3 regions of the Acidovorax sp. 69 genome follow, and region 2 is predicted to be linked to each of the others. Evidence: predicted binding sites of a transcription regulator. Region 2 holds the regulator's gene; each other region holds the start of a gene.
What was found. Region 2 encodes LexA, which represses DNA repair genes until DNA is damaged. Its sites were predicted from a motif close to ACTGTATNNNNATACAGT; they were not measured.
Positions count from the first base shown of each region.

Region 1: the regulator LexA is predicted to act here: its motif matches at 1,429-1,446, upstream of CLU85_RS08370 (DNA topoisomerase IV subunit B).
Region 3: the regulator LexA is predicted to act here: its motif matches at 2,118-2,135, upstream of recA (recombinase RecA).

Region 1 is NZ_PGEP01000001.1:1,816,373-1,819,646, reverse strand. Features, by position in the region: gene CLU85_RS08370 (DNA topoisomerase IV subunit B) at 1-1,395, opposite strand, end outside; gene CLU85_RS08365 (MFS transporter) at 1,530-2,747, shown strand; gene CLU85_RS23100 (hypothetical protein) at 2,754-2,924, shown strand; gene CLU85_RS08360 (bifunctional 2-polyprenyl-6-hydroxyphenol methylase/3-demethylubiquinol 3-O-methyltransferase UbiG) at 3,006-3,274, shown strand, end outside.
Region 2 is NZ_PGEP01000001.1:2,410,445-2,413,718, forward strand. Features, by position in the region: gene CLU85_RS11060 (D-2-hydroxyacid dehydrogenase family protein) at 1-733, opposite strand, end outside; gene CLU85_RS22990 (hypothetical protein) at 931-1,458, opposite strand; gene lexA (transcriptional repressor LexA) at 1,633-2,307, opposite strand; gene CLU85_RS11075 (asparaginase) at 2,397-3,274, shown strand, end outside.
Region 3 is NZ_PGEP01000001.1:311,226-314,499, reverse strand. Features, by position in the region: gene CLU85_RS01470 (OmpA family protein) at 1-283, shown strand, start outside; gene recX (recombination regulator RecX) at 378-836, opposite strand; gene recA (recombinase RecA) at 942-2,057, opposite strand; gene CLU85_RS01455 (MarR family winged helix-turn-helix transcriptional regulator) at 2,199-2,696, shown strand; gene CLU85_RS01450 (LysR substrate-binding domain-containing protein) at 2,672-3,274, opposite strand, start outside.

The DNA of each region.
Region 1 (3,274 bases), 590 kb from region 2:
CCAGGTGTTGAGCACCTTGCCCCGCAGCGGCAGGATGGCCTGGCTTTCCTTGTCACGGCCCATCTTGGCGCTGCCGCCGGCCGAATCGCCCTCGACCAGGAACACTTCGTTGTGCGCAATGTCTTTGCTTTCGCAATCGGTGAGTTTGCCGGGCAACACGGCCACGCCCGAGCCCTTGCGCTTTTCAACCTTCTGGCCCGCCTTCTGGCGGGTCTGCGCAGCCCGGATGGCCAGCTCGGCCAGCTTCTTGCCATATTCGACGTGCTGGTTCAGCCACAACTCCAGCGCCGGGCGAACAAAGCCACTGACCAGCCGCACCGCGTCGCGCGAGTTCAGGCGCTCTTTGATCTGGCCCTGGAACTGCGGGTCGAGCACCTTGGCACTGAGCACATAGCTGGCACGGGCAAACACGTCCTCGGGCAGCAGCTTGACGCCCTTGGGCAGCAGGCTGTGCAGCTCGATAAAGCTCTTGACCGCATTGAACAGGCCGTCGCGCAGACCGCTTTCGTGCGTGCCGCCCGCGCTGGTGGGGATCAGGTTGACGTAGCTCTCGCGCACGGGCTGGCCGTCTTCGGTGAAGGCCACGCACCAAGAGGCACCTTCGCCTTCGGCAAAGCTCTCGTTGTTGCGGTCGGCAAAACCCTCGCCTTCAAACAACGGGATCACCGGGTCGCCGTTGAGCGTCTGCATGAGGTAGTCGCGCAGGCCGCCTTTGTACTGCCAGGTTTGCGTCTCGCGGGTTTTCTCGTTGACGAGCTGCACCGTCACGCCCGGCATGAGCACGGCCTTGCTGCGCAGCAGGTGAGTGAGTTCGCCCATGGGCAACGCGCTCGACTCGAAATACTTGGCGTCGGGCCATACACGGACCGAGGTGCCCTGCTTGCGCTCGCCCGCCTCCAGCGGCCGGGCCACCAGGGGTTCAATCACATCCCCGGCCGAAAACACCAGGCGCGCCGCCTTGCCTTCGCGGTAGCTGGTGGCCTCCAGCCGGGTGGCCAGTGCATTGGTCACGCTCACGCCCACGCCGTGCAGGCCGCCCGAGAAGCTGTACGCGCCGCCCTTGCCTTTGTCGAATTTGCCACCCGCGTGCAGGCGGGTGAACACCAGCTCGATGACCGGGGCATTTTCTTCGGGGTGCATGCCAAAGGGAATGCCACGGCCGTCGTCTTCTACGCTAACCGAACCATCGGCATGCAGCGTGACGCGAATCTTCTTGCCGTAACCCGCCAGCGCCTCATCGGCGGCGTTGTCCAACACCTCCTGGATGATGTGCAGAGGGTTGTCGGTGCGGGTGTACATGCCCGGGCGTTGCTTGACGGGCTCCAGGCCCTTGAGCACGCGGATCGACCCTTCGGAATATTCACTGGCGGACACGGAAGACGGTTTGGCAGACATAGCGGCGAATTGTAGTGCGGCAACACGGCAAAAGCTGGATATAAAGACAGCTCCATGCGAGCCGCCCCTGCTAGCAACTGTATTGGTCGCCGGTGTATCAGCGCGTTTCGGCCAATCTCGCTACATTCCTGCGCATGCATATGAATACTCCCAAACTGTCCATGTTCCAGGTGCTCGCGTGTGGCGCGGCCATCGTGACCTTGTCCATGGGCATCCGCCACGGGTTCGGGCTGTGGCTCTTGCCCATCACGCAGGAAATGGGCTGGACGCGCCAGTCGTTTGCGCTGGCCATCGCCATCCAGAACCTCTCGTGGGGGGTCATCGGCATCTTTGCCGGCATGGCGGCAGACCGGTTTGGCGCTTTTCGCGTGCTCATCAGCGGTGCGGTGCTCTATGGCCTGGGCCTGGCGGGCATGGCGCTCTCACCCACTACCACCCTGTTTGCATTGACTGCGGGCGTGCTGATTGGTGCGGCCCAGGCCGGCACCACCTACGCCGTGATCTACGGCGTGCTGGGGCGCCAGATTGCGCCAGAGCGCCGCTCCTGGGCCATGGGTGTGGCGGCGGCTGCGGGCTCGTTTGGCCAGTTTCTGATGGTGCCTGTCGAAGGCTGGCTGATTGCCGGGCTGGGGTGGCAGCAGGCACTGCTGGTCTTGTCGATGGCGGTTCTGCTGATCGTGCCGCTGGCCTTTGGCCTGCGTGAACCCGGGTTCAAAGGCGCTGCGCCTGCCAAGCGGGAGCAGACCATCGTGCAGGCCCTGGGCGAGGCGTTCCGCTATCCCAGCTTCAACCTGTTGATGGCGGGCTACTTCGTGTGCGGCTTTCAGGTGGTGTTCATCGGCGTGCACATGCCCAGCTACCTCAAGGACCACGGCCTCTCGCCGCAAGTGGCCAGCTATGCGCTGGCGCTGATTGGCCTGTTCAACGTGTTCGGCACTTACATCGCGGGCACGCTGGGCCAGCGCATGCCCAAACGCTATATCCTGGCGTTCATCTATCTGGCCCGTGCGGTGGCGATCAGTGTGTTTCTGGTGGTGCCGCTCTCGCCCCTGTCGGTGTATGTGTTCTCGGCTGTGATGGGTACGCTCTGGCTGTCCACCATCCCCCCGACCAATGCCACCATTGCCCAGATTTTTGGGGTGCAGCATCTGTCGATGCTGGGTGGCTTTGTGTTCTTCAGCCACCAGATCGGCAGCTTCATGGGCGTGTGGTTGGGCGGCTACCTGTATGACGCCACAGGCAACTACGATATCGTCTGGTACATCGCCATCGGCCTGGGCGTGTTTGCAGGGCTCGTGAACCTGCCCGTCAAGGAAAGCCCCATCCCACGCAGCGCTCCACAGCCTGCCTGATACGCCATGCACACTGATGAGCTCGACGCAGCCCGCCCTGCCCCCAAACCCTTACCAAGTGCCCTGCGCTGGTTGGGCTGGGCTGTGGCCGTGCTGCTGTGCCTGATCGTATTTGGCATGTACACGGTGCCCGAGTTCATGGTGATGCTGGCTGACCAGATGTGGGCGTGTTTCTGACCGCCTCCGTGAAGATTTCAGGCCTTTTTGGCCTCTCGCGCTTGTCGATCAAGCACTGGTAGCTACACTTTCAATAGCACTATGCACGGAACTGAAGCACCGTCCGACTGGGTCCGCCGCTGGGCCCACCTGATCGCGCCGGGCGGCACCGCACTGGATGTCGCCTGCGGCGCGGGGCGCCATCTGCGATGGCTGCATGGCAGAGGGCACCGCGTAGTGGGCGTGGACCGCTCTGCCGAAGCCATGGCCGCTTGCGCAGGCCTGGGCGAAATGGTCTGCACCGACATCGAGAACGGCCCCTGGCCCTTTGCCGGCCGGCAGTTTGATGCCGTGGTGATCACCCACTATCT
Region 2 (3,274 bases):
ATGTATTGACGAGCAATGAGGTTGGTTTCATGCACGAAAGGTCTTCAAGCGAGATGATTCCGCGTGTTTCGTCATTCAGTCGAAGGTGCAACGAAATGACATCGCACTGCGAGAAAAATTCTTCGCGTGTGGTCGCTGCCTGGTAGCCGTCTGTCAGTGCCTGCGCACGAGAGCCTTCACGGCCCCAGATACGTACATTCATGCCGAAGGCCCGGCCGTAGCTCGCAACCAGTTGTCCGATGCGCCCATAACCCCAGATGCCCAACGTTTTGCCGCGCAATACATTGCCAAGACCGAAGTTGGCAGGCATGGATGCCGTCTTCAGTCCAGACTGTTGCCAGGCTCCATGCTTGAGATTGGAGATGTACTGGGGCAGCCTGCGCATGGATGCCATGACCAGCGCCCATGTCAGCTCTGCAGGGGCCACCGGGGAGCCCACGCCTTCAGCCACGGCAATCCCACGTTCTGTGCAGGCGGCCACATCAATGTGGCTCCCTATCTTGCCCGTCTGCGCAATGAGCTTGAGTCGCGGGAGCTTCTCGACCAGTTGCCGTGTGATTTGGGTGCGTTCTCTGACCAGCACGATGATGTCGGCATCTTTGAGTCGCACAGAGAGCTGGCCCAGTCCCTTGACCGTGTTGGTGTAAACCTTCGCGGTGTATGCGTCGAGCCGAGATGCGCAATGCAGTTTGCGCACTGCATCCTGGTAATCGTCGAGAATCACAATGTTCATCCCGACATTGTGCCTTGGCAGGGAAAGCCGCACCGCGTCCGGTGGCTGCCTTGCTCATCAAAATCCACAGCTTTTGGTGACCGAGTGTTGACTCGGTCAAAGCAATTCCTGCCAGGCACAGCGTGGCTGGCAATGCGCGCTGCATAACGGCGCCAAGAGGCTGCCGCCCGCGCCCCGGCAAGACTTGGGGATGGGTTCTATGCCTGAATGGCCTCTGAAGCGGCGATGCGGTCCAGTTCTGCGCACACATCGGCCATCCGCCCTGCGATCACCAATCGGCCTGTGCCGGAGTCTGATTTTCGCCGCAGGACCCGGGTGGTTTGGTGCGTGCTTGCATCCGCTGTCAGAGACGCAAGAAAGGTGTGGCGATTACTGCCCATCGATGGGATGGAAAGAAAAGACCGACTGGCAGCGGCTGGTGGCCGGATGGGGGCTTCGGGACTGCGAACTGGCGGTTTGACTGTGAATGGCCAATTGCCACGCATGGGGCGTGTGCCTTGTGCATCCGCCGGGCGCTGGGGAGACGGGGAGATGCGGCTGTCCTCACCGCTGCGGCTGCTGAGACCGGCTTCGTTGCTCCATTGCGGCCGGTCGAGGATAGCCGATGCCGTTGTTGGACGATGACCCGTTGGCGCGACGCCAGTCGGCACTTGGAGTGAAAGCCGGCGCATCAGGTCGCGCAGCGGGTTGCGAAATACAGGAAGGGTGAACAATGCAATTCCCATGTGAAAACTCCGAAGGTCGGGGGTTGGACATAGGCAGGATTGCAAAGTGATTTCATGCCTGGTACTTACTTACTGACTGGCATGAAACGAGCCTGGCACCGCAGGGCTGGCGTGCCGTTGCCAGCACACCAAACGCCCGCCACCTGCGGTGTGGCCCTGACAGGAGGCTGGGGCCTACATCAACATGGTGTTGCGGATCAAACCGACCGCAAGGCCTTCGATTTCGAAGGGCTCGCCGGGCTGCACGACGATGACCGGATAGTCGGGGTTTTCGGGCAGGAGTTCGATGGCCGTGGCGGTGCGGCGCAGGCGTTTGACGGTGACATCATCGCCCAGGCGAGCCACGATGATCTGACCATTGCGTGCTTCACGCGTGGACTGCACGGCCAGTAGATCGCCGTCCATGATGCCGGCATCGCGCATGGACATGCCGCGCACCTTGAGCAGGTAGTCGGGTTTGTGCTGGAAAAGGCTGTTTTCCACGCTGTAGGTTTGGTCTACATGTTCCTGCGCGAGAATGGGCGAACCCGCTGCGACGCGCCCCACCAAGGGTAGCACCAGTTGCGACAAACCGGGAATGGGCAGGTTGAACTGGCTGCCGCGCGCCGCGTTGATGGAGCGAACAGTGTCGCTGCGCAGACGGATGCCGCGCGAGGTGCCGCTCACCAGTTCGATCACGCCTTTGCGGGCGAGGGCCTGCAGATGCTCTTCGGCGGCGTTGGCCGACTTGAATCCCAGCTCGGTCGCGATTTCTGCACGGGTGGGGGGCGCGCCAGTGCGTGCAATGGCGGTCTGGATCAGATCCAGGATCTGCTGCTGGCGGGCGGTGAGTTTCGGGTTGTCGAGCATGGTGGTTTCCGGTGCAGGCGGTTACAGTGGCGAACAACTGTTTTTTAATCCAGTAACTGTATTTTTCACCAGTTTTTCGGAGTACGCAAGTGAGTGGGCAAAAAATTGTGGTTTTGGGCACCGGAGGCACGATTGCGGGCACCTCGGCACAAGCGGGGGACAACATTGGCTATACCGCTGCCCAGGTGGGTGTGGACGAGTTGCTGGCCGCAGTGCCCGGCCTTCAGGTGTTGGCGGGCGGTGCATTGGTGGCGGAGCAGGTGGCACAGATTGACAGCAAGGACATGGACTACGCGGTGTGGCGTGCGCTTGCCTTGCGTTGCGCGCACCATTTGAAGGACCCGCAGGTGCGGGGGCTGGTCATCACCCATGGCACAGACACCTTGGAGGAGACGGCGTGGTTTCTGCAGGAAGTGCTGGATACACCCAAGCCCGTAGTGCTGACCTGCGCGATGCGCCCTGCGTCAGCCCTCACCCCCGATGGCCCACAAAACATGCTGGACGCTGTGGCAGTGGTGCTGGCACCGGGGGCTGCGGGGGTGATGGTGGTTGCTGCTGGCGAGGTGCATGGCGCGCGGCATGTGCAGAAGATCCATCCCTATCGGGTGCATGCATTCAACTCAGGCGATGCAGGCCCCCTGGGCTGGGTGGAGGAAGGACGCGTGCGTTTGGTGCAAAACTGGCCTCTGGCGCAAGTGAAGTATGTTCATGATGCTATTGAAAATATAGCAAATCCTGGCGAATGGCCCTGGGTTGAGGTGGTTATGAGCCACGCGGCGGCTTCGGGTAAAGCCGTAGATGCGCTGGTGCGAGAAGGGGTGCAGGGATTGGTCGTGGCATGCACTGGCAACGGAACCATTCACCATAGCCTGGAGGCTGCCTTGTCGCGTGCACAAAACACGGGGGTGAGGGTGGTGCGCTCCACCCGATGTACAGAGGGGCAGGTGCTTCCCAAGCCGGGGGATCT
Region 3 (3,274 bases), 2.1 Mb from region 2:
GGAGAGCAAGGCTTCACTCGACCAGATCGGCGGCCTGCTCAAACAGCAAACGGGCCTCAAGCTCCACGTGGTGGGGCACACCGACAACGTGGGCAACCTGCCCGCCAACCTCGACCTGAGCCGGCGCCGCGCTGATGCCGTAGCGGCCGCGCTGGCCAAGGACTACGGCATTGCCCGCGACCGCCTGACCGCCAACGGCGTGGCCAGCCTGGCGCCGGTGGCATCCAATGGCAGCGACGGTGGCCGGGCGAAGAACCGCCGCGTCGAACTGGTGCTGCAGTAGCCGGTTTTGCTTCTTGTTTGATAGCTGCTCACGCTTAGTCAACAAGCGCAGGCATCTAAAAAGACTGAAATATCCGAGTGAGTGGCAGGTGGGGTCAGGTGTCATCACCATCCACCGTGCCACGCAGCACACGCCGCACCACGTCGCCCGAGAAGCCGCGCGTGAGCAGGAAACGGGTCTGCTTCGCGCTCTCCTGGGGCGTCTGGGGGGGTTGCACAAACTTGCGCGCCCACACGCTGCGGGCGCGGTCGAGTTCACTGGCCTGCAACTGCGCCACGGCGTTCTGAATGGCCTCGCCCGCCAGTCCCTTGGCCTGCAGCTCCTGGCGAATGCGCGCTCCCCCCAGGCGGCTGGCACGGCGGTGCACCACCGACTCCAGCACCCGGGTTTCATTGATGAAGTCCTTGGCCTGTAGTTCGTCGAGCACGGCCGAAAGGTCTTCACCGTCTTGCACATGCGGGGCCAGCTTTTTGATCAGCTCGGCCCGCGAATGCTCGCGCTGGCTGAGCAGCCGCAGCGCGCGGCCTTTGAGGGAGAGGGTGTCAAAGCCCATGGGTCATGGCAGCCAATGGGTATGAAATCAATAGCTGCCAGCGCTTATTGAATAAGCGCTAGAGGGCAATTTGACTCCAATTATTGGCGTGCCCCTGCCGGCTGCTTATTTGTCTTCCTTGTCGGCTTTGTCCGCCTTCTCGCCCTTGGCGGGCTTGGCCACAGGCGCTGCGCCTGCCAGAGGCGGCAGCAAGGCGATGCCCAGGCTTTCGCGCACCTTGTTTTCAATCTCGTGGGCCAGGTCGGCGTTTTCGCGCAGGAACTCACGGGCGTTGTCGCGGCCTTGGCCGATCTTTTCGCCGTTGTAGGCGTACCAAGCGCCGGCCTTTTCAACGATCTTGGCGTTCACGCCCATGTCGATGATTTCGCCTTCGCGGCTGATGCCCTCGCCAAACAGAATGTCGAACTCGGCCGTCTTGAACGGGGGGCTCACCTTGTTCTTGACCACCTTGACCTTGGTTTCGTTGCCGATGGCCTCGTCGCCCTTCTTGATGGTGCCGGTGCGGCGGATATCGAGGCGTACCGAGGCGTAGAACTTCAGCGCATTACCGCCGGTGGTGGTTTCAGGGCTGCCGAACATCACGCCAATCTTCATGCGGATCTGGTTGATGAAGATGACCATGCAGTTGGTCTTCTTGATGGTGCTGGTCAGCTTGCGCAGCGCCTGGCTCATCAGACGGGCCTGCAGGCCGGGCAGGCTGTCGCCCATTTCGCCTTCGATTTCAGCCTTGGGGGTGAGTGCGGCGACCGAGTCGATGACGATCAGGTCCACGGCGCCGGAGCGCACCAGGCTGTCCACAATCTCCAGCGCTTGCTCGCCGGTATCCGGCTGGCTGATCAGCAGGTCGGACAGCTGCACACCCAGCTTCTGGGCGTATTGCACATCCAGGGCGTGCTCGGCGTCGACAAACGCGCAGGTGCCGCCCTGCTTTTGCATTTCGGCGATCACTTGCAGTGTGAGCGTGGTCTTGCCCGACGATTCCGGGCCGTAGATTTCGACCACGCGGCCACGGGGCAGGCCGCCCACGCCCAGCGCAATGTCCAGGCCCAGCGAGCCGGTGGAGACGACCTGGATGTCCTCGATCACCTCGCCTTCGCCTAGGCGCATGATCGTGCCCTTGCCAAATTGTTTCTCGATCTGAGCGAGCGCGGCGGCCAGGGCCTTGGCCTTTTCGGTGTTCACTGGCAATGCGGGGTTGGTGCCTTTGACTGCGACGTCCATGAGAAAACTCCTTGAGAAACAACAGGTTAGATGGTTGCATCGCTCTGCGGTTAATCACAGGCTGGATGCTTGAACAGTAGTTTATGCGAGCTGTTGTGGGGCTTTCAAGGATAATTTAGTCAGTTTGCCTGACAATTGACCATGCCTGAATTTGTCCCCCCATCTACCGCCGAAGATGGCTGGCGCCAGACCCACCTGGGCCGCCTGTTCGGCCACGCCATGCGCCGCTTTGATGCGCGGGTGCTGCAGCTCATGGCGCGCAATGTCGAGGTGCCACTGGCACTGTCTAACTTGGCGGCACGCGACCAGGTGACGGCTGCGCACGTGCACATCACCCGCCACCTGGCGCTGCAAGGCGACCGGCTGACCGATCTGGCCCAGCGCGCGGGCATGACCAAGCAGGCCATGGCCAACCTGGTGGATCAGTGCGAGGCCTGGGGGCTGGTCACCCGTGCAGCCGACCCGCTGGATGCGCGGGCACGCCGGGTGTGTTTCACGCCCACGGGCCTGGCCTGGTTGCAGGCCTTTCGGGATGCGGTGGCGCAGGCCGAAGCCGAGTTTCGCGAGGAGGTAGGGCAGGACGTGGCCACCGTGGTGGCCATTGGGCTGGAGGCCTACGCCGGTGCAGCCGGTGGTTGAAGCAGCGTTGCTGCGTCGATAGCCCCCACAGGCTCGGCGCAGGCCAGCAGCCACTGCCGAAAGCACTGCAGCGCATGCAACTGCGTGCGCCCTTCGGGGTAACAAAACCAGTAGCCCATGTCGCTTTGATAACCACCACGCAGGGCGGCATCGGCCAAAGGCTCGCGCACCAGGCCCGCCGTGATCTCGTCTTGCACCAGGCAACGGGGCACCAGCGCCAGGCCCATGCCTGCTTGCACCGCGCGGATCATGGTCTGAAACTGGTCAAACTGCGGGCCCGCCAGGGGGTCGATGGCGCCTTCGACGGCATGGGTCTCGCTCCAGCGCAGCCAGGCCTCGGGCACCGTGACATGGCGCAGCAGGGTGTGTTGGGCGACGTCGCGCGGGGTATGGATGGCCCAGTCAGCCACTTTGGCGCGCGGTGCGATCAGCGCCACATCGTTGCCCGTTATGTGGTGGGCATGGGCGCCCGGCCAGTGGCCGTCGCCAAACAAAATCGCGCAGTCCAGCTCGGGCCGCGTGAAGTCGTAGCTGTGCACGTAGGGCACAAAGTGCAGCGTGATTTGCGGGTGCTGCTG